2 regions of the Photobacterium sp. TY1-4 genome follow, and region 1 is predicted to be linked to the other one. Evidence: predicted binding sites of a transcription regulator. Region 1 holds the regulator's gene; the other holds the start of a gene.
What was found. Region 1 encodes MetJ, which represses methionine synthesis genes. Its sites were predicted from a motif close to TTAGACNTNTANANGTCTAA; they were not measured.
Positions count from the first base shown of each region.

Region 2: the regulator MetJ is predicted to act here: its motif matches at 5,602-5,621, upstream of NH461_RS21255 (MetQ/NlpA family ABC transporter substrate-binding protein).

Region 1 is NZ_CP099734.1:218,816-230,674, reverse strand. Features, by position in the region: gene metF (methylenetetrahydrofolate reductase) at 1-329, opposite strand, end outside; gene NH461_RS01080 (bifunctional aspartate kinase/homoserine dehydrogenase II) at 636-3,053, opposite strand; gene NH461_RS01075 (O-succinylhomoserine (thiol)-lyase) at 3,050-4,219, opposite strand; gene metJ (met regulon transcriptional regulator MetJ) at 4,404-4,721, shown strand; gene NH461_RS01065 (malic enzyme-like NAD(P)-binding protein) at 4,790-6,040, opposite strand; gene rpmE (50S ribosomal protein L31) at 6,343-6,555, opposite strand; gene priA (primosomal protein N') at 6,788-8,983, shown strand; gene cytR (DNA-binding transcriptional regulator CytR) at 9,158-10,162, shown strand; gene NH461_RS01045 (SPOR domain-containing protein) at 10,330-10,938, shown strand; gene hslV (ATP-dependent protease subunit HslV) at 11,084-11,611, shown strand; gene hslU (HslU--HslV peptidase ATPase subunit) at 11,621-11,859, shown strand, end outside.
Region 2 is NZ_CP099735.1:991,967-1,003,825, forward strand. Features, by position in the region: gene NH461_RS21230 (sigma-54-dependent Fis family transcriptional regulator) at 1-421, shown strand, start outside; gene NH461_RS21235 (TIM-barrel domain-containing protein) at 583-3,552, opposite strand; gene NH461_RS21240 (GNAT family N-acetyltransferase) at 3,726-4,199, opposite strand; gene NH461_RS21245 (GNAT family N-acetyltransferase) at 4,201-4,659, opposite strand; gene NH461_RS21250 (histidine phosphatase family protein) at 4,769-5,374, opposite strand; gene NH461_RS21255 (MetQ/NlpA family ABC transporter substrate-binding protein) at 5,652-6,458, shown strand; gene dgcA (N-acetyl-D-Glu racemase DgcA) at 6,571-7,539, opposite strand; gene dgcN (N-acetyltransferase DgcN) at 7,539-8,549, opposite strand; gene NH461_RS21270 (LysR family transcriptional regulator) at 8,657-9,547, opposite strand; gene NH461_RS21275 (methyl-accepting chemotaxis protein) at 9,616-10,929, opposite strand; gene NH461_RS21280 (DUF2867 domain-containing protein) at 11,312-11,803, opposite strand; gene NH461_RS21285 (hypothetical protein) at 11,818-11,859, opposite strand, start outside.

The DNA.
Region 1 (11,859 bases):
CCGTTGTTCCAGTAATCCCGGGCAATGGCACGCAGCTCATCACGGGTCGCATCAATGCAGGTCAGGTGCGGGGCAGCGACCAGGCCGGTCTGCTCTTTGATATCTTTGATAATGGAGTGGGTGCGGTCCCGCTCACCGGAGTTCGCACCGTAAGTCACCGACACAAACTTCGGCTTGAGATTTTTCAGACGGTGGATCGACTCCCACAGCGTCTGCTCCATTTGCGCAGAGCTCGGCGGAAAAAATTCAAATGACACATTGATGTTCCCATTCAGATCGGCAATGTTCTGATTCAGCGTGTCAAAATGGCTTGCGTATGAATACCCCATAATTTTTTCCTTCTGCTCCGGCCCCGGCCGCGGTCCTAATCCGTGATGACGTCAAATAACCGTTTAGACGTCTATATGTCTACAGAATGTCTTGTAACCAATTTCTTGTCAACCTGCCCATCATGAAATTTATTCAACTTGATCGTGCACGATCTTCATCTATCGGCAACCCGGCTAAAACACAAAAGCCCGCAGTCTGCGGGCTTTTGAATTCCAGGGAGAGGTTACCGCCAGCAAGACAAGTATAGGCGGCAATTTTCACTGCTCCGGTAGGAAAAAACAGGATCGGATGCAAATACGCACTCGCTATAACAGGGCCGCCAGACGGTTGATATCTGACAACAGCGCCCCGGCGGTCACATCCCGACCGGCCCCCGGCCCGCGGATCACCAGCGGATTATCCCGGTACCAACGACTTTCAATCGCGAAGATGTTGTCGCACGGCAACAAGTTGGCCAGCGCATGTTCCGGCGGCAGGGCCTCAACGCCAACCACCGCCCGGCCCTGCTTATCCAGCCGCGCCACGTAGCGCAGCACCAGGCCCTCTTTCTGGGCTTTTGCCAGGCGCTTGGCCAGCCGTTGGTCCAGCACTTCCCCCTGCTCAAAGAAACCGTCTAGGCTCAGCGATGCGAGCGCTTCCGGGACCAGGGATTCTACCCGGACCTGCTCCGGCTCCAGCTTCAACCCGGATTCGCGGGCCAGGATCACCAACTTGCGCATGACATCGCTGCCATCGAGATCATGGCGCGGATCCGGTTCCGTCAGTCCCTGCTGCCAGGCCAACTCAATCAGCTGGGAGAACGGCACACTGCCGTCATACTGCTGGAACAGCCAGGACAAGGTACCGGAGAAAATCCCCGACAGGGCCAGGATTTCATCCCCGCTCTCCAACAGATCGCGTACCGTGTGGTTCACCGGCAGTCCCGCCCCGACCGTGGCGTTATACAGCCAGTGCCGGGCGCTTTTGGCAAAAGCATCCTGCACCGCATGATACTGCGACCCCGACGCCGAACCAGCCACCTTGTTGGCTGAGATCAAATGCAGGCCGATCTCCGCAATTTGCGGATATTTCGCCGCCAGTGACGCACTGGCGGTGACGTCCAGCACCACCACATCATCATACGGATGGTTGGCCAGGGCCTGGAACAACTCCCCTTCACCATACGCAACGGCTTCATCTTCAAACGCCGTCAACGCCCGCGCCGGATCGATGCCCTGAAAATCAATCCAGTGGCGGTCGCTCCCGGCCACACCAATCAGGGTAAAACTCTTGCCGTGACGTTTTTCCAGATTGGCCTGCTCTTCCTGGAACAGTTCCAGCCAGCGGCTGCCGATGTTGCCTTTGCCGCACAGCACCAGGCCAATGCGCTTCTGGGCCTGGAACAGGCTCTGGTGGATCTGGCCAATCAGCGCCCGGGTATCGACCCGGCGCAGCACCGCCACCAGGCTGAGCCCCTGCTCCGATTCACTGATAAATTCCACCGGCTGGTTCTTGAGCTGATGCGAAAAGCCGTAGCAATGGACCGGGTTGCCGATCACCCCGGCACCCACAGCCGCGACCATGGCAAAGCCTTCCCGCAGACGCAGCTCGGCGGTGATCCCGCTGTCCTGCAGCGAGCCCAGCACCCCGTTGACCACTTCCCGGGTATAGGCGAGCCGGATCCGGCCCTTGTCGGCTTCGACACTCTGCGCCAGCGGCGGCAGTTGGATCCGTTGCAGCAACCTGGCCAGCTCAGCCTGGATCGGGGCCAGATCATGCGAACGGGCAATGTCGAGCTCAATCAGGCAGACATCATCAAGCGAGGTGATAATTTTCGCACCGCGCCCGGAGGCCAGCACCCGCTCAACCCGGGTCGAACCCGCTTCCGGCTGATGGCTGCAACGCAGAGACAAATCAATTGCGCTCTGAGCCACCGGCTGCAGCGTGCGGCTGTGCAGCACCGGCGCTGCCAGACGGGCCAGCTCGCTGGCTTCATCGAGCCGCAGCAACGGCAACAGGCAGGCATCGGCGACTAATCGCGGATCGGCACTGTACACCCCGGCCACATCGCTCCAAATCGTCACCCGTGCCACTTCCGCCAAAGCGCCGATCACCGTCGCAGAATAATCCGAGCCGTTGCGACCCAGCAGCACGGTTTCACCGGCTGCGTTGCGGGCCATAAATCCGGTGATCACAATCCGGTGCCGGCTGTGCTGGGCCAGCTCAGCCGTCAGCAGCGGCCAGGACAGGGCGCGATCGACTTCCGGTTGCGCGGCCCGCTCGGCCCGCAAGAACGTCCGGGAATCCAGATGGGTCGCCGGCATCGCCTGCTGCGCCAGCAACGCAGCAAGCAACCGGGCAGACCACAGCTCGCCATGCCCAAGCACCGCGGCCACCGCCGCTTCCGTCAAATCCGGACCGCTGAGCTTGGCCAGCGTACTCAGCTCCAGGTGGAGCTGGGTTTGCAGCTCATCCGCAGCCGGGCCGGTCACGAGCTCGCTGATCAGCGCCTGCTGAAACGCCCGCAGTTCCTGCAACGCCTCATGGGCCTGTCGGCCATCTTTTCGCAGCAACTCGACCCAGGCGATCAATTGGTTGGTGGTCTTGCCGGCGGCGGAAACCACAATCAAATCTTCAGGACCGGCATATTCACCGATGATCTCGGCCACCCGGCGATAACACGCCGGATCGGCCAGGCTGCTGCCGCCAAATTTGTGGAGCTGTCGTGCTGTCGGCTGGCTCATTCCGTCACCTCCGCTGCCAGGGCAAACGCCTGCGCCAAATCGGCAATCAAATCATCGGCATCTTCCAGTCCCACGGACAACCGGAGCAGGGACGGCTTAATGCCCGCTTCGGCCTGCGCTGCATCCGACATCGCCCGGTGGGTCATGCTGGCCGGATGGCAGATCAGGCTTTCGGTCCCGCCGAGGGACTCCGCCAGAGAAAAGCATTGCAGCTGGCGGACAAACGATTCCAGCTGCGCCTGACTGCCGGCCATTTCAAAACTGAGCATAGCGCCAAATCCCTGCTGTTGCTTGAGGGCAATCGCATGGCCCGGATGTTCGGGCTGACTCGGGTGATAGATTTGCCCGACCAGCGGCTGGCTTTGCAGGTAAGTGAGGATCCGGGCGCTGTTCTCTTCGTGCAGCTTCATCCGGGGGGCCAGGGTCCGCAGTCCGCGCAGCGTGAGGTATGCATCAAACGGCGCCCCGGTGGCACCGATACAGTTGGCCCACCAAGCCAGGGTTTCCGCCTGCTCCGATGCTTTGGCAATCAGCACCCCGCCGAGCACGTCGGAATGACCGTTAATGTACTTGGTGGTCGAATGGACGACAAAATCCGCGCCCAGGGCGATCGGCTGTTGCAGGATCGGGGACAGGAAAGTGTTGTCCACCGCGACCAGCGCCCCGGTCTGGTGCGCCTGTTCGCACACCGCGGCGATATCGACCACCCGCAGCAACGGGTTGGATGGTGTTTCCACCCAGACCAGTTTGGGCTGCTTGGCCAGTGCCGCTGCCAGCGCGGCCGGATCGGTCTGATCGACAAAACAGACCTGAAAATCCCCTTTCTCAGCCCGGGTATGGAACAGGCGGTAGGTGCCGCCGTAGCAGTCATGCGGAGCCACCACCAAATCATCCGGCCCCAGCAGGGCAGTGACCAGCAAGTTAATCGCCGCCGTACCGCAGTTGGTCACCACGGCCCCGGCGCCCCCTTCCAGCGCAGCCAGCGCTTCAGCCAAGGTATTGCGGGTCGGGTTGCCCGAGCGGGAATAGTCAAACTGCGGTACTTCCCCCAGTTGTGAGAAGCTATAAGTCGAAGTAAGGTAGATAGGCGGCACCACCGCATTATATTGGGTGTCCGATTCGATCCCGGTGCGGACGGCAACGGTCGCTCGCTTCTTGTCACTCATATTTACTTTCCTTGTCTGAGGGCTGGCCCTGCGGTGAAGAACGGATGAGCACCAACATTAGCCATAATCCATAAAGACGTCAACACTTCTGGACGTCTATATGTCTTTGCTTGTGGCGGTAAATCCCGCTAAAATTCACCCATCATCTAATTTATTCAATCCAATATCGCTGAGAAGGTAGAAAATGGCAGAGTGGAATGGCGAGTACATCAGCCCATACGCGGAACACGGTAAGAAAAACGAGCAAGTCAAAAAAATTACCGTTTCGATTCCATTGAAGGTACTGAAAATCCTGACTGACGAGCGTACCCGCCGTCAGATCAACAACCTGCGTCACGCCACCAACAGTGAGCTGCTGTGTGAGGCATTCCTGCATGCCTACACCGGCCAGCCCCTGCCTACCGACGATGACATCCGCAAAGACCGCCCGGATGATCTGCCGGCCGAGGCCAAAGCCCTGATGGACGAGATGGGCATCAAGTACGAAGACATCAACGAGTAATCGCTGCTTTTCTGCCGCCAGAGACAAAAAAACCAGCCCGTGGGCTGGTTTTTTCCTATCCGACTGAATTATTTATCAGCCATGTAATTGACCGGCATGTCGATCCGGGCAACACCGGATTCAACCGCAGCCACCGCCACGGCTTTGGCCACGCGCGGCAGCAGACGCGGATCCATTGGTTTCGGAATAATGTATTCCGGACCGAAGGCCAGGCTGTCCACGCCAGCCGCTTTAAGCACTTCTGCCGGGACCGGCTCTTTGGCCAGTTCACGGATCGCCTTCACGGCTGCCAGTTTCATCTCGTCATTAATCGCACTGGCGCGCACGTCCAGGGCACCGCGGAAGATGAACGGGAAGCACAGTACGTTGTTGACCTGGTTCGGATAGTCCGAACGGCCGGTGCCCATGATCAAATCGTCACGCACGGCATGCGCCAGCGCCGGCTTGATTTCCGGATCCGGGTTAGAACACGCAAAGACCACCGGCTTGTCCGCCATCAGCTTCAGGGCTTCCGGTGACAGCAGATCCGGACCGGATACGCCGACAAAAATGTCTGCGCCTTCGATCACGTCTTCCAGCGTGCGCTTGTCGGTATTGTTGGCAAACAGCTGCTTGTATTCGTTGATGTCGTCACGGCGGGTATGGATCACGCCCTTACGATCCAGCATGTAGATCTTCTCACGCTGTGCACCGCACTTGATCAGTAGTTCCATACAGGCCACGGCAGCCGCACCGGCACCCAGACAGACGATCACGGCTTCGCTGATCTCTTTGCCTTGCAGTTCCAGGGCATTGAGCATCCCGGCCGCAGTCACGATCGCGGTGCCGTGCTGATCATCGTGGAATACCGGCACCTGGCAACGCTCGATCAGACGCTTTTCAATTTCAAAGCAGTCCGGCGCTTTAATGTCTTCTAGGTTGATGCCGCCGAATGTATCGGCGATGTTGGCCACAGTATCAACAAACTCGTCGATCGTGCGGTGTTTCACTTCGATATCAATCGAGTCCAGGCCGGCAAAGCGCTTGAACAGCAGCGCCTTCCCTTCCATCACCGGCTTGGATGCCAGCGGGCCCAGGTTGCCCAGGCCAAGGATCGCGGTGCCGTTACTGATCACCGCCACCATATTGCCTTTGGCGGTGTATTTGTAAACATTGTCAGCGTTTTGGGCAATTTCACGCACCGGCTCAGCCACACCCGGGCTGTAAGCAAGGGCAAGGTCTTCAACAGTATCAGCAGGCTTGGAGAGCTCTACGGCAATTTTGCCTGGTACAGGGTAAGCATGGTAATGAAGCGCTTGTTGGCGAAAGTCTTCAGACATAGTGTTTCAGATCCTGAAAGAAAATGAGGTTCAGTTGGGTAGTGGGAGATAAATCATATGCTATAGCGGTAGAAAATCCTAGCCGGGCCCGGCTGGTCGAGCCAATAATCTCCCACTGCTGTAGTCAGGTATCGCGAATTTATGATCCGCATACCGTAAAATGGGTGGAAATCGTCGCACTGGCCTGTAAACATCCCGGATCCGTCCGGCAATCGCGGCAGAATAGACTAAATTGCGCGCAGGCTGCGGGAAAACAAAAAGGGGACGCCTGGCGTCCCCTTTTGTCGGAATTCTGCTGGCAATTACTTGCTAGACAGCGCACCGAAACGCTTGTTGAACTTGTCGATACGACCACCGGTGCTCACTTGACGCTGCTTACCAGTGTAGAATGGGTGACACTTGTCACAGACATCCAGGTTGATGTCTTTGCCCAGAGTTGACTTGAATACGAACGCGTTGCCGCAAGAACATTTCGCGTTTACTTCTGCGTATTCTGGGTGGATACCTTGTTTCATGGGATAACCTCAATAGTAAGGCCGTGTCGCTCTCCCGATCCAAAGCCGGGCACCACACGTCGTTAATAACAATAGGTGTAATGGGGTTCCAGTACACCGAATTCAGGCGGCGTATAGTAATCAAACAATCCGTCCAAATCAACTGATACGCTCCCTTTTTCGCCACTTTGCGCTTGCCTCCGGGCAAGGTACACTCTCTGATCTTAGTCAATGCTGAAAATTGCGGTTTGTTATGGCCTCCAAGATTGCCCGCGTGGCACTCCCTGTTCCCCTGGATAAACAGTTCGACTACCTGATCAAGCCCGACCAGGCCCCGGTGGTCGGCGCCCGGGTGCGGGTGCCGTTTGGCCGCCAGCAACTGGTCGGGGTGGTGGTAGCCCTCACCGACCAGTCTGATTTCCCGCTCAACCAGCTCAAAGGGATCTCGGCCGTGCTCGATCACGCACCGCTGTGGCCGGACTCCCTGTTCGAGTTATTGCGCTGGGCCAGCAGCTATTACCAGTATCCGCTCGGCGATACCCTAGCCAATGCCATGCCGACCCTGCTGCGCAAAGGGCGCGAAGCCTCGCCGGCCAGCCTCAAGGTCTGGCAGCTGACCGACGCCGGCCGCGATCAGCCGCTGCCGACCCGGGCGCCGCGCCAGGCCCAGGTCCTGAACCTGCTGCGCAACGACCGCTGGAGCCACGAAGCCCTGCTGGGCGAAGAGATCAGCGCCGCGATCCTCAAAACCCTCAGTGACAAGGGCTGGATCGAAGCCTGCGAAGCCCGGCCGCCGCAACGGGCCTGGACCGACGACTTTGCCATCACCGAAGAAAAGCCCCGGCTCAATGACGAGCAAGCCCTGGCGGTGGCATCCGTCAACGCCAATCCCGGCTTCGGCTGCTACCTGCTCGAAGGCGTGACGGGTTCCGGCAAAACCGAGGTCTACCTCAATCTGCTTGAGCCGGTGCTGGCCGCCGGCAAACAGGCACTGATCCTGGTCCCGGAGATCGGCCTGACCCCGCAAACCATCAACCGCTTTCGCCGCCGCTTCAATGTGCCGCTGCAAACCGTCCACTCCGGGCTCAATGACACCGAACGGCTGTCGGCCTGGCTGGCCGGACGGGACAACCAGGCGGGGATTATTATCGGTACCCGCTCGGCGCTGTTTACCCCGTGCCATAACCTCGGGATCATCATTGTCGATGAAGAGCACGACGCCTCGTACAAGCAACAAGACAGCCTGCGCTACCATGCCCGCGATCTGGCAGTGATGCGCGCCAGCAAGGAAAACATTCCGATCATTCTCGGCTCGGCGACCCCGGCGCTCGAGAGCCTGCACAATGCCAACACCGGTAAGTACCATCACCTGACCCTGACCCGCAGGGCCGGGAATGCCCGCCAGGCCCGCCACGGGGTACTGGATGTCAAAGGGCTGTACCTGGAAGCCGGGCTGTCGGCCCCGCTGATCGCCCAGATGCGCAAACACCTGGAAGCGGGCAACCAGGTGATGCTGTTTCTCAACCGCCGCGGCTTTGCCCCGGCCATCATGTGCCACGCCTGCGGCTGGCTGGCTGAGTGTCAACGCTGCGACGCCTACTACACCTTCCACCAGCAATCGGGCGAGCTGCGCTGCCACCACTGTGCCACTCAGCGGCCGGTGATGCCCCAGTGCCACCAGTGCGGCTCGACCCAGCTCCATGCGGTCGGAGTCGGCACCGAACAACTTGAGCAACAGCTGGCAACCCTGTTTCCCGACTACAAAACCGTCCGTATCGATCGCGACAGCACCCGGCGCAAGGGCAGCCTGGAAAACTACCTCGAAGCGATCCGCAACAACGAATACCAGATCCTGATCGGCACCCAGATGCTGGCCAAGGGCCACCACTTTCCGGATGTCACCCTGGTCGGCCTGATTGATGTCGACAGCGCCCTGTTCAGCAACGACTTTCGCGCCAGCGAGCGGCTGGCCCAGTTGTTTATCCAGGTCGCCGGACGGGCCGGACGGGCCAGCAAACCCGGGGAAGTGCTGCTCCAGACCCACCATCCCGAGCATGCCCTGCTGCAGGCCCTGCTCCACCAGGGCTACGACGCCTTCGCCCGCAGCGCCCTGACCGAGCGCAAGCAGGCCTGGCTGCCACCGTTCACCTATCTGGCGCTGTTTCGGGCCGAGGCCAACAGCAGCGAGCAGACCGAACAGTTTTTGCAGCAGGTGCGGGGGATTTTCGAAACCAGCCCGCTGTATGACCAATACACGCCGGTTCTCGGTCCCAATCCGGCCCCGCTGGCCCGCCGAGCCGGGCGCTATCGCTGGCAGCTGCTGCTCCAGGCCCCGGATCGCAAAACCCTGCAACGCATGCTGACCGTGGCCAAACCGGCCATCCAGATGCTGCCGTTGGCCCGCAAAGTTCGGTGGTCGATCGATGTCGAACCCCAGGATTTAACTTAAAATGAACAATGCGACTTACATCACATCCCGAATGTAATTTATGCTGATTTGACCATGTTTAATCCCGGAAGGAGCGCCTACAATAGTAGGCTCGCTGGTATAGGTATCTGCCCGGTTTGGCTAGGATCCTCCGGCAATGATGAGAGAAATAATAAATAGAGAGGAACTGCAACTATGGCGACAATGAAGGATGTTGCCCAGCTAGCCGGCGTCTCGACGGCCACGGTCTCCCGTGCCCTGATGAACCCGGAAAAAGTGTCGGCCTCAACCCGCAAAAAGGTTGAGCAGGCCGTCATGGATGCTGGCTATTCCCCCAACTCCCTGGCTAGGAATCTGCGTCGTAACGAATCAAAGACCATTGTCACAATCGTGCCGGACATCTGTGATCCCTACTTTACCGAGATCATTCGCGGGATTGAGGAAGCAGCAATGGAGCACGGTTACCTGGTCTTACTGGGTGACAGTGGGCAACAAAAAACCCGCGAAAACTCCTTCGTCAACCTGGTGTTTACCAAACAGGCGGACGGCATGCTGCTGCTCGGCACGGATCTGCCGTTTGATGTCAGCAAGCCGGAGCAGAAAAACCTGCCACCGATGGTGATGGCGTGCGAATTTGCGCCGGAGCTGGAACTGCCGACGGTCCACATCGACAACCTGACCGCTGCGTTTGAAGCCGTCAACTACCTGACCCAGATGGGCCACAAACGGATCGCCCAAATTGCCGGACCGGACACCGCCGTGCTGTGCCAGTTCCGCTCCCAGGGCTACCAACAGGCCCTGCGCCGCGCCGGCGTCGAGCTCAATCCGGCCTACACCGTGAAGGGCGACTTCACCTTTGCCGCCGGTGCCCGCGCCGTCACGGCCCTGCTGTCGCTGCCGGAGCCCCCGACGGCACTGCTGTGTCACAACGATGTGATGGCGATCGGTGCCATGCAACAGGCCAAACGCCTGGGCTTCCAGGTCCCGCAGGATCTGTCGATTGTCGGCTTCGATGACATCCAGTTCGCCGAGTACTGCGATCCGCCGCTGACCACGGTGTCTCAGCCACGCTATGAAATCGGCCGTCAGTCGATGTTGATGCTGCTCGATATCCTGCAAGGCAAAGACATCAGCTCCGGCTCACGCCTGCTCGATGCCAAGCTGGTGATCCGGGAAAGTGCAGCGCCGCCTGTCGCCTAAACCAGGCACGAAGCCCCGCTGTGAGCTTATGTTTTGGGCATAAGCTCACAAAAATCACTCAAACGCATCCCGGCTTACACGCCGGATTGACTCCCGCCACTGGTCAGTGCCGACGCAACTTTGTACCATAACGGCCATTGTTATTTCCGTTGATACAGAATCAGACTGTGGCCACAAAAGATTATGTCAAACGTGGGCGAGCGCCGAAGAAGTCGACCCGCAATTCTCGCAAGGCACCGGCATCCGGCGGCTTTCCGTTCAAATGGGCGCTGATTGCGCTTTGCCTGGTCGGTGCCCTGGGCTACGGCCTGTATTTTCTGTCGACCAGCCCGGCCCCGAAGCCGGCGACCACGGCACAGCCCAAACCGGCACCCCAATCTGCGCCCAAACCTGCGTCGAAACCGGCACCCAAGCCTGTGCCAAAGCCCGAGCCGAAGCCGCAAACCACCCTGCCGCCGAAGCCGGAGGAGAAATGGCGTTATATTGAAGAGCTGGAAAATAAAGAAGTGAAGGTTGAGGCCAAAGCGCAACAGCAACCCACCCGGCCCTACCTGATGCAATGCGGCGCCTATCGCAGCGCCGATCAGGCCGAGCAGCGCAAAGCCATGATTGCCTTCCAGGGACTGACCAGCCAGATTAAGGTCAGCCAGGGTGAAAAAGGCAGCTGGTACCGGGTGATCCTTGGCCCGTACCCGCAAAAACGTAAAGCCGAGAGCGACCGCAACCAGCTGCGCCGCGCCGGCATTGAACCCTGCGCCATCTGGTTCTGGGAATAAATCGGCACGCGACCGCCACAAGAACAGGATGCCCCGCCGGCATCCTTTTCTTTTGAGCCCTTCCTTGAAAACGCTCCCCCCTATCCCCAGATATACTCCTATACCGATACCGGCCCAGGCCGGACAGACTCAAAGAGGTAAAACCGTGACCACAATCGTATCTGTACGTCGAAACGGTAAAGTAGTTATCGCCGGTGATGGCCAGGTGTCCCTGGGCAATACCGTGATGAAAGGTAACGCTCGCAAAGTGCGCCGTTTATACAACAATAAAGTACTGGCAGGCTTTGCCGGCGGTACAGCGGACGCCTTCACCCTATTCGAGCGTTTCGAGCGTAAGCTGGAAATGCACCAGGGCCACCTGATGAAAGCCGCGGTCGAGCTGGCCAAAGACTGGCGCACCGATCGCATGCTGCGACGCCTGGAAGCCCTACTGGCGGTGGCCGATGAAACTTGCTCGCTGATCATTACCGGCAACGGCGATGTTGTGCAGCCGGAAAATGACCTGATCGCCATCGGCTCCGGCGGCAACTTCGCCCAAGCTGCGGCGACGGCCCTACTGGAGAACACTGATCTCGATGCCCGTGAGATTGCTGAAAAATCGCTGAAAATTGCTGGGGATATCTGTGTCTTCACCAACCAGTTCCATACCATCGAAGAGCTTGAGAGCAAGTAAGGAAGCCCTATGTCTGAGATGACGCCTCGCGAAATCGTCCACGAACTTGATCGCCACATCATCGGTCAGGACAAAGCCAAGCGCGCAGTGGCCATTGCCCTGCGCAACCGCTGGCGCCGCATGCAGCTTCCTGAAGAGCTGCGGGTCGAAGTGACTCCGAAAAACATTCTGATGATCGGCCCGACCGGGGTCGGTAAAACCGAAATCGCCCGCCGCCTGGCCAAACTGGCCAATGCGCCGTTCATCAA
Region 2 (11,859 bases), on a different replicon from region 1:
CCACGCCCTGTACCATAAACGGACCCTCGGGGTGACCGATAAAGCGCTGCAAGCCCTGATGCACTACAAATGGCCGGGAAATATCCGCGAGCTGGAAAACATGATCGAGCGGGGGATCATTTTGACGGAAAATAACCAGAGTATCGATTTAGAGAGTTTTTTCCCGTCACTGGCCGAGCCGACCCATCCACTGAATATCATCAACGCCAAAGGGCAGCTTGAACCCAAAGAACCCACCACAATTGATGACCACTGGATAGACAAGCAGCTGGACGATAACTTCAGCATTGATGTGTTAGAACGCCAGCTCATTCAACATGCGATGAACAAAGCCGATGGCAACGTCTCTCAGGCAGCCCGTCTGTTAGGACTCACCCGCCCGGCCCTGGCGTACCGGCTCAAAAAGATAGAGCTGGATTAATACCAATTCGTCACCACAGGGACCGAACCAAAAAGCCGCTGATTTACAGCGGTTTTCAAGCCCGAAAACCGCGGGCAGACAGACGAGATTCACAGCAAGTGTGTTCACAACAGACGCACGCCGACCAGACGGCCGGCGCGCGGTAAAGGGAGGTGTTTGTTTTATAACTTAGTGATTGAATACGTGTTGCGATCGTCGAACAGCGTGATGCGATAGCTTCCGGCACCTTGAGTGATCGCGATATCCGCCCCGCTCGCTTCCAGCTGGCCATCAGCGTCGTCATCCCCGTAATTCTGACGCCAGTCACCGAACACATCGAACTTGAATCGGGCATCAGCCTCGGCGCCAAATGTCGTCTCGACCTGCCAGGTGTGATCCGCAATGAGCGCCATGTCTGTCGTGCCCCAACCGTTATTGGTTCCCCGAATCATTAAGCTCGGCAGGTTGGCTGTAAACCCGCAGTCGCTACTGCACGGCTCACTCGTGATCACGAGCTTCTTGTCGGCATCAACCGAAGCAACGCCGGTACGGACAGAGATCAGATTTCCTTCCCGGATCCAGCCTTTACTACCGGTGCTTTCCAGTGCCTGACGATCAGCCAGCATCGGCAACGGTTCGCCGTTCAGAGTGACCGCCACCTTCTCGGTTACTGCGACCAGTGTGCGCACTTCGTTATTGCGCTCGCTGCTTGCACCGGCATAAGTCCCCTGTGCGGCATGAATGAGAATTTCAACGCCACTGCTGACAGGATTCTGGCTCAGCAAGGTTTCACGCACCTGATAATGCGGTCTCGACTGGGCATCATAGGTCTCAACTGTGCTGCCGTCATCTTCATACAGCGTGAAAATGCTCGCGGACTCCGACGGGAACACCTTGACGATCAATTCGTTGCGCGTGCTGCCATCCTGACGATGACCAAACACATCTTTGGTTTGTTCATCAACGTACATCATCGGAATAATGGCCCCCGCCCGTGCGTATGCCGGGACGCGATTACGATTTTCCGCCGCAATCCACTGGTTCACCTGCGGCAGCGTTACGCCACTCACACTCTGGTATTTTTCACCGGTGTGGTAGTTGTACCAGGTCCCCGCCGGCAGGTAGACATCCCGGCTTTCCGCAAACTGTGTGGTCAGTCCGGCGACCAGAATATCCCGACCAATCATCTTCTGATCGGCCATGCCTTTCAGATGGAGATCATCCTGATAATAGAAAGGCATCGGCGTGATCACCGGCTCACCATATTGATAAGCGCGATGGGCCAGCGAGTAATAGTAAGGGATCAGCTCATAACGCTGACGCAGGTTGCTGAGATTCCCGGCGGTATTACCGATCATTGCCGGCGACGTTTCCGTCACAATACAGTCATTCCCTGTCGCGCCCGGCATCCCGCAGTTATTGCCGTGCGGACGCAACGGAATATCCAACCAGGCAGCATTGGCGAACCACAGGCTGTACATTTCATCTTCGCTATATCCGGTTCCCGGCGCAATGGCAGTGTCACGGTTGCCTTTATCATCCCCCTTGCGCCAGAAACCACCGACATCGGAGCTGTAGTAGTCGATCCCGGCAAATGACATCTGCATTGCCGCGTTGTAATGCAGGTTCATGTGATCCAGGCGACCGCCGATATCACCGGACCACAAACCGGCACCGTAGCGCTGTGAGCCGATGGTCCCGGCCCGGGCAATCGAATACGGCCGCTGCGGGTTTTGATCGTGATTTCGGACATAACCGTCATAAATCGACTTGCTCCACAGCAGGTTATGGACATTGTTATACTGGGCATGATCGCCGGCCTGATAGCACGAGTAAGCGCGATAGTCTTCCGGCTCGCCCAAATCGGTCCAGTGACCGAGGATCCCCAAATCAACAATATTCGGTTTACGGACATGATCATGCCACCAGGCAGCACCGGTCGTATTTGACCAGTCGATCATCCCGCTCACCCCGAACCAGTTATTAAACTCGGTAAAGTTATTCGAGCCGCAGTCCTTGGCGAAACCGTTTTGTGCTGCCATGCCGTTGTAATTTTCGCCGTGATAATTGCCCTGCTTCGAGACATAAGACTCTTCAATCGTGATCAGCCCAATCCCATTCTGTTTCAGGCTGGCGACTTTGGCTGCCGGGTTCGGGAAGGCTTGCTCATCAAAGCGCAAATCCCCCATCGGGTTGGCTTCACTATTGTTCTGCCAGGCGTGCTTAAAGCCAAACCAGGCCACATCGAGCAAGGCACCATCAATCGGAAAATGGTGCTGACGCAGCGTCTGGATGGTCTCATCCAACTCACTCCAGTTATCAAACGAGAACTCAGAAATCCACAGCCCCAGCGCTTTTTTCGGCGGTACCGGCGGCCGGCCGACCAGCTCCATGAAATCACGGCGCAGATCCGGCAAGTCAGGACCACTCATGTAATACAGGTTGGTCTCTGGCGCAGTCTTGTTACGAATTTCCCACCAAGGCTTCGACAGATCAAAACTGTTTTTAAGCTTGGAATCGAGCATCAGGGCATAGTTCATTTGCTCACCGACCGCATAGAGCACCGGAAACTGCAAGCGCGGTGTGGTCGCGCCGGCATAGGCGCCATCGGTATAAGTGATACTGCTGAACGTATTGCCGCGATCATCCGGGGTCCCGAAGCCCCCGGTTCCCAGCCACTCACCGTTCACCTGAGCACCTCGGTTCGGGTCAATCGGCGCGAACGTCTGACCCAAGCCATACACCGAATGGATCCCTAAATTTTGCACCGATGCCCCGTGCCAGGTTTGATCATAAATTGCCGGACAGATCGTGGCACTTTGCTGGTTGTTGTGTTGTAACTCGACCACACTGAGGCAGCCATTCTCCCGATCGATACGGACACTCAGCGCCTGGGTCCGAAATCCGTCCGCATTGGGTTCGTATAAGGCGGGACCGGTATAGTCCGTTTTAAAGACCATTTCGGTATGGGGGATCGCCGTGCTCCCTTGCGTATTCTGGTGATGACGGAAAGAGATGTGGATCAGATCATCATCCAGCACCTCCACCACCGTACTGGAGGGACCGTAATTCACGATATAAGGCGCAGGGACATCGGCGTAGCAGCTCCCGGAGCCCAATAAGATACAAACAGCGATTAGCTTTTTCTTCATTGGCTTCATCCATTGATATGAACAATTACTCATTTAAAATCGCGCGTATTTTGTGTGCAATCAGTTCAGTATCAATCCTCCCCAGCCCTACGCCCCCCGAGGAAATTTAAAACCTTTTGTTAAATTTGTGCTCCAGTTGGTGTTTTGTACGGGTCGTAGGAAAGAGACGGGGGCTATACTTGCTCCTGCTCCGTTAATTTCAACTTAAACCCTTCGTGCGTGGCGACAAATCCCAGCTTCTCGTAAAAACGCAACGCATCCGGACGCTGCTTGTCTGAGGTGAGCTGAACCAACTGGCAGCCTTTCTCTTGCGCCTGACCAATCGCATACTGAAACATCTGCTCACCCAGGCCCTGACCACGGTAATCGGCGTGGATCCGAACGCCTTCAATCAGGCACCGCCAGGAGCCGATGTGGGTGAGATATGGAATGAAAGTCAGCTGCAACATCCCCACCACCTGGTCTTGGATTTCTGCGACCATCAATTGGTTATTGGGATCCGCCTGAATGGCCTCGAACGCCTGAAGATACTTGGCATTTAACGGCAAAGTTCCGTCTTCACGTTGTGAACCGAGTGCATCATCCTGCAGCATCAATACTAAAGTTTCGAGATCATCTTTCGTTGCTACTCTAAATTGAATATCCAAATCATCTTCCTTCATCATGTGGTCGTTTCACCACAAACCCTTTTTCAATCCCCGCCTGAAAACCCACTTTTTCATACAAACGGTGCGCGGCAACTCGATCTTCTCCGGACAGGAGCATCACTTTATAGCAACCCTGCTCCCAGGCCAGTGACAGCGCCTTTTCGAGCACTTTATGGCTCAGACCGCGACGGCGGTAATCCTGTCCGGTGATCACATGTTCGATCACACCGAACGGCCGGCCGGCATTGGTCACGGTGGGGATAACCCCAAGCTGGCAGGTGGATGCCAGTTGCCCGTCGACTTCAGCGACCACCAACTGAATCGAAGGATTGGCCTGAATTTCATCCCAGCTCGATGCCAGCGCCTGCTCACTGACCACGGGATCGTGCCCCCGCAGCTCTCGGTAAAGCGCCAGCACACCACGCAAATCTTCCTTCCGGGACACTCGAATCACTTCCATGTTCACCTTGCTCCTGAATTAACAATTTTCTCTGCAAAGCACGGCATCAGCACCTGCTGTTGCCCATGTCGCCCCATCCCGCCGCCAATCACACTCGGCAGCGCAGGCATTACCCATTGAGCAAACAAACGGCGCGATTTTGAAATAAATCATCCGCTTCCAGGATCGACACGCTGCCCGGATTCACCTTAAATGCAATATAGCCCATGCTTTCAATATCAATCTGTTGAAATGCCGCAATCACGAAGGTCGCCGCAAAACCATGCGTCACAATTAACGCATCACCCGGCTGCTGCATGATCTCTTGAACACACGCAACGATCCGCGCTGCAAATTCCCGACGAGACTCCGCACCGTCACAGATCCGGTGATCCAGCCGCTCCCCCGTCGAACTCACAGGCTGCATGATCGCCTCATGCGCGGCTTGATCCATCCCTTCGTGACGGCCAAACGACATCTCCCGCAATCTGGCGTCATACCGCACATCCAACGCCAACCCGGCAACCAACGCCTCCGTTGTCTGTACCGCGCGCTTGAGGTCGGAGGAATAAACTTGCAGCTTTTCAAGCTCAAAACCATGCGCTTTGATTTTCTCGCCTAAACGAGCGGCCTGAGCGCGCCCGGGCTCCGTCAGTTCCGAATCAAACCAGCCGCCCACCTGACCATTCACAGAATGAGTCGCTTGCGTGTGCGTCACTAAACAAATTCTTTTCATCGCTTCCTTCTCCTGAGTTGGCGGGGTTGCATGTCATGACTGACGGCTGCCAATCCGTCGGATCTCTGCCATAACCCGGGTAATGTAATGAAATCAGGATGAAAATGCTGCACATTTTTGAGTCATCACGACCCAGCCCAGGCTCATGACGCCTGTGCCCCGAGCCTGAATCTTGCCCTGAGAAATAAATGAAATAATCAGTTGCATAATCTCATACAATACGTAGGATAGAAATCCAGACGTCCAAACGTCCTTTAGCGTCCACACGGAGGATATGATGCAAAAGAATAAGAAAGTCAGTCAGTGGTTGCTCGGTGCAGCATTGGTGCTGGGATTAACCGGCTGCGGCCAACAAGAAGAAGCAGTATTAAAAGTCGGCGCAACCGTCGGCCCGCATGCCCAGGTGGTGGAAGCTGTTGCCCGGGAAGCCGAAAAACAAGGATTAAAAGTGGAAGTGATCGAGTTTTCGGATTACATCACACCCAATGCGGCACTTGCAGACGGCAGCCTGGATCTCAACAGCTACCAGCATCTACCCTTTTTACAAACATACAATGCCAACAACGGCAGTCATTTAGTTTCTATGGGTGAGTCGATTCTGATGCGAATGGGGATCTATTCCAAAACCTTCAATAGCCTCGCCGAATTGCCGGATCATGCACGCATTGCCATTCCGAACGATCCGACGAACGGCGGACGCGGCTTGCTGCTGTTGGCCGATGCCAATCTCATCACGCTCAAACCGGGTGTCGGCCACAAAGCGACGCTGAGCGATATCGTTGAGAACCCGAAGCAGCTTGAGATCATTGAAATTGAAGCGGCCCAATTGCCGAGAAGCCTCGAGGACGTAGATGCTGCCGCCATTACGATGAACTACATCATGTCATCGGGCCTGGATCCGAAAGAATTTGGCCTTTATCTGGAGCCGAAAGATGCAGCGCTGGCCGTGATGGTCGTGGCCGCACGCGAAGCCGATAAAAACAATGCCGATTATCAAAAGTTTGTAAAAATCTACCAGTCACAGCCGGTCCGTGACTTTATCCAGCAGACGTTCAACGGCACCATCGAGCCTGCTTTCCAATAACAAAGCCGGCTCCGTCAATTACCGTGACCCCGGCCACCAGCCGTGCTTGACAGTCACGTGAGTGTCCACAGCAAACGCCCACCCCGGTGCATCACGTCAGGGCGGGCGTTGTTCAGAGATATAACTGGCCGTCCCGGTAAGTCAGTGCTTCCGGACCGGTTTCGCCAATGAGCACTGGGCCGTCGAGATCGACCACCGCGGCATCCTGGGCAATAGGCAGGGCAGCCCTCATCGCCAGGGATGTGCCGAGCATACACCCGACCATCACTGATAATCCATCCTGCCGCGCGGCGGCTTTGAGCGCCAGCGCTTCGGTCAGTCCGCCGGTTTTATCCAGCTTAATGTTGATCATTTCATAGCGGCCGCGAACATGCGCCAAATCCGCCCGGGTATGGCAACTCTCATCGGCACACACCGGAATCCGGTGGTCAAAGTGGCCCAAGGCATCATCATCCCCGGCCGGCAGAGGCTGTTCAATCATCGCAACCGCCAGCGGCGCGAGCGCCTCAAACAGCGCAGGAAGATCCATCCCCGTCCAGGCTTCATTGGCATCTAAGACAATCCTTGCATCCGGCGCGACATCCCGGACTGCGGCAACCCGGCTCACGATATGTTCCGCATCCAGCTTTACTTTCAGCAAGGATGCCCCCTGTGCGACATAGTCCCGCGCTTGTCGGGCCATTTCCTGCGGCGTCCCGATGGAAACCGTCATTGCCGTTTCCAGCGCAGGCTGCAACTGAAAATAAGGCGACGGGAACTGACTGTTACATTGCTGGGCGATGAGCGACCACAGGGCGCAATCAAGCGCATTCCGGGCTGCCCCGGCCGGCAACAGGGTTTGCAGCGCCACTTTGGCCTGCTGCGCCGACAACGCTGCCAACATCGGGAGCACCTGTTCGATTTGCGCCAGCACAGATGCGGTGTCCTCGCCATATCGGGCATAAGGTGTACATTCGGCTTCAACCGAGTGCCCCCCGTCAGTGATTGTCACCCGCACAATATCCAGGTGGGTTCGGGCGCCCCGGGCAATGCGAAAGGGTTTGGCAAACGGGATATGTTCGGGCTTTGCTTGGATCTGCATCAGGCACCTCGGTCAACCAGCTGTTGAATGATATTGTCGACGCCAAAGCGCACCGGATCTGTAACCGGAAGCTGATACTGCTCACGCCACTGCTCACATACAACCTTCGCTTCTTCGGTGGAGATCGCCGAGGTATTGAGGCAGATCCCGACAAATTCAGCTGCTGGATTGGTCAGTTTCGCAGCCTGAATATTTGCGGCCAGCACCGCCGAAATCTCTGGCATCGGCATGTGCGGTAAATGACGGATATGTGACCGACCCAGCTCATGGCACAGCACCAAGGCATCGGGCTGCGCGCCATGCAACAGCCCCAGGCTCACCCCGGCAAAAGATGGATTGAACAATGAGCCCTGGCCTTCAATCACATCCCACACATGCGAGTCAAAATCCGGACTAAGCGTTTCCACGGCCCCGGAGATAAAATCCGCCACCACGGCATCGACCGAAATCCCCTGCCCCTGGATCAAGATACCCGTCTGGCCGGTGGCTTTGAACCGGGCCGACAGACCGGCTTGCGTCAGGGCTTGTTCAAGTGCCAGCGCGGTATACATTTTCCCGACCGAGCAATCACTGCCCACCGTCAGCAAGCGCTTTCCTGCACGCTTTTGTCCTGTGCCCACCGCCAGCGGGGCAACGTAGTGCCGGACGTCAAACAACTGCACCTGATGCTGCTCGGCCAGCGCACTGAGGCCGGGGATATCACGCAAGCGCTGATGCATGCCCGAAGCAATGTGAAAGCCCATCGCCACCGCCTCTTTCAGCACCTGCTGCCAGGCTGTCGGGATCACCCCGCCGGCGTTGGCAGTGCCGATCACCAGCGTTTGAGCCCCCTGGTTTTTCGCATCCGCCAACGACAGATCCGGCAGCGACAGGGAGACCGTCTGCGCCGTTAAACGAAGCTGGCCGACACAACTCTCCGGGCGCCAGTGCAGAATACCGCGCGCTGTTTTCGCCGATAACGGGTCGGTCACATCCCCGAGAAACAGTAAATAAGGTTGAGGAATTTGCATCAGTGTCCATCCATGTATTCAAGTGATGTCATTAATCTAAGCACCTGAGATGAAAAGGACGAATACTTTGCTATTGGACAGGTATAGCTTGAGGTTATAGCTCGAAATTATAGATCGATATTACAGCTGTGCTTTAGCGTCGCTTCGAACAACCGGCAGGCTGCCGAGGGGGGGTGATGAATCGCGCTGTACACCGAAACCTGTACCGGTACTGCAGGCGAGAGCTCAGCCACCGTCAGCTGAGGGTTATCACGGTGCCCTTGCGCCGTCCAGGGATCAACCAGCGCAATGCCGAGGCCGAGTTTGGCCAGCTCCACCGCCGCGCTATAGCTCCGCACCGCCAGTGCGTAGTGATATTCCGGATCAAGGGCATGGATCATATGATCGAGAATCGCCCCCAGCGGATCCCGGGTATCTAGGCCGATAATATTCACCCCGGACTGCACCACAGCTTCCAGAGTAATTGGCTCCGGCGACAGGTCGAGCAGCGCAACGGGCGCAACAGCCTGAACCCGTCCGGATGTCAGCACACTACAATTCAGGCCGGGCGGACAGTCATCCCCAAAAGCCACGGCAATATCGAGTTCATGACGAAGTAACCCCTGGCTCAACTCGTCTTTATTGCCGGTGATCAGCTCTATCGACATGTTGCCTTGCCGGCTCAGTACCGCGATCACCGGCGGCAGCATCGTACTGGCCAGAATAGGCGGCGCACCAATACGAAGGTGCTGTGCACCGCGGGCAACCTTTTGCGTCAGGGAGCGAAACTGGCCCAGCTGCTGATAGATTTTTTCCGCTTCAGGCAGCAGCGCCAGGGCTTCCTGAGTCGGGATCAGGCGCCCCTTCACCCGCTCAAACAGCGCGAATCCGAGCTGTTGCTCGGTATGGGCCAGCACCCGGGTCACATTGGGCTGGGAAACATACAAGCTACGGGCGGCTCCGGAGACTGTACCCGCTTTCATTACCGCGTAAAAGACTTCCAGTTGCCTGAGATTCACCCGCTTTCCTCCCTGAAATTACCGGTTGCGCGGTGATCGTATCGCGCTGTTCTTTTCGCGCTGATCGTTTAGAGCTGCTTGGCGAAGCTGCCCACAGCATCATCAACTTTTTGCGCGCCCATCCGGATATCCCGCATCACCTGACCGGCTTCTTTCGACAACTCCAGTGCTTCTGAAGCCTGGGCCAAGCCCTGCTCGATCATCTGCACGGCATTTTCTGTCAGCTTGAGGTTCTCCGAGACCACCGCCATGATTTCTTCCGTGGTCTGGCTGGTTCTCGAAGCCAGCAAACGGACCTCATCCGCAACCACGGCAAACCCTCGTCCTTGCTCACCGGCCCGGGCCGCCTCAATCGCCGCGTTCAGCGCCAGTAAGTTGGTCTGGTTGGCAATCCCGTCGATACTGCTGACCAGTTCGTTGATTTTTTGCGATTGCGCATTCAACGCCTGGATCCCTTCGTTCGCATCAGCCATCTGGCTGGCCAGCTCTCCCATCTTGCCGATGGTTGATTCAATGACCTGGTTCCCCTGCGTGGTTTGCTCACCGGTTGTCGCCGACACTTCGTGTGCAATCTCTGCCGCTTCCGCAATCGCGATTTCACGGTTAATCTGTTCCGTGATCACCGTGGCAAACTTCACCACTTTATACAGATCGCCGTTGGCATCATAAATCGGGTTATAAGTCGCTTCCAGCCATACAGTATGACCGTAACTGTCAATTCGCTTGAAGCGATCGGACACAAACTCCCCCCGGCCCAGTTTCTGCCAAAAGGCCGTATATTCCGGCGAATGAACTTCCGAATGCTCACAGAACATGCGATGATGTTTACCGATGATTTCCGATTTTTTATAGCCCATGGAGGTCAGGAAATTCTGATTGGCTTCCAGAATGACGCCTTCGAGACTGAATTCAATCACGGCAGTCGAGCGGTGCAGCGCCTTGATTAAATCTTCCTGCTCACGTGAGGCTTTAATCGTTCGGGTCAGCTCAGACGCATAGATCAGGAAATGGTTGATCCCACCTTTCGGCGCCTGGATCGGCTGTAGAATTGATCTCAGCCAGGCGGCTTCCCCGTCACCTTTGTCTAGTTCCAACGCCCCGTTCCAGTGCTTCCCTTGCTTCACTGCGTCCGACATCAGTTTAAAATGCGGTGTACTGCGGGAAGACTCCGGCACCAGTGCCGTAATGTGGCGTCCTTTAACCGCATCCGCACGCAACTTCATCTCATCCTGAAAGCGCGCATTCACCGACACGACGTGGCCGTCCGTATCGAGTGTCACCCGAAGCATATCCGCTTCTAAACTTTCTTTGACTTGTAATAAGGCGTGTAAATCTTCTTTAAGCCTTTGATTTTCTTGTTGTACCGATTTATTAAAAAACATAAATCGCATTTCCCTTAGCTGGCAGGTGGAAGTTTGTGGTTCAAAGTGGGGCCTAAACTTGCCTTCGGTACACTACTGACATCACATTCGAAGGGCGTTCAGCGGGCCTGCTTTCATGTCAACTGTGCAGGCAGGTGCCTAGTGTAAAGGACTCCGTCGAAACTGCACGTTTTTATGTCGTCTGGCGATAACATTTTGACACAAAGGTCAACAGAATGCATATAAACACTGACATAATCATCCAGAAAAACATCAAACCGGACGATAGCTAGCGAGTGCCCGCCCCATCGATATCAACCCTCACACATAACAAAGAATTCCTAAATGGGATAACCCAGCTCATCCAACCAACCTGCCAGCCCCCCAAAAGGGCCCCACTCGGCTAAAATGCCCCTTTTTTCTTCGCCTGTCGGAGCATACTTTTGACAATCATGCGGTGAAACGGCTCGATCACCGTGATATAGGCCCGACCCAGGGTATTGTGCATCTCAACTTTGGTGGTAACGGTCAGGGTTGCACTCGCGGTATCCTTCAGCACCGAAATTCTGAAATCCAGATGACGGTCATTTTCCCCGAGCAGTACCTCGTGCGCTGTTTTCTCATACACCTTAAAAATACCGATGCGCTCTTGTAACACCTGCTCCCCGTCGTTCATCGGCCCGGTTTTCAGGCCAAACGGCGTCACCAGTAGGTTACGCAGTCCCATCAAGGCTTTAATCCAATCCTGCTGACCCTCGGTGAACAACTTGTAGGTGATATCCCAGACATCCTGATCGGGATCATTCAACTCAACTTCATACGCATCGGCAAATTGCGCCTTGGGAAGCGTATGTTCGAGCAACGGTGACATTGGCACAGCAACAGTTTTGATCATGATGGCATCCTCTTTTATATAGAGCCCAGAAATCCAAATACGCCGATGGGGAGCAG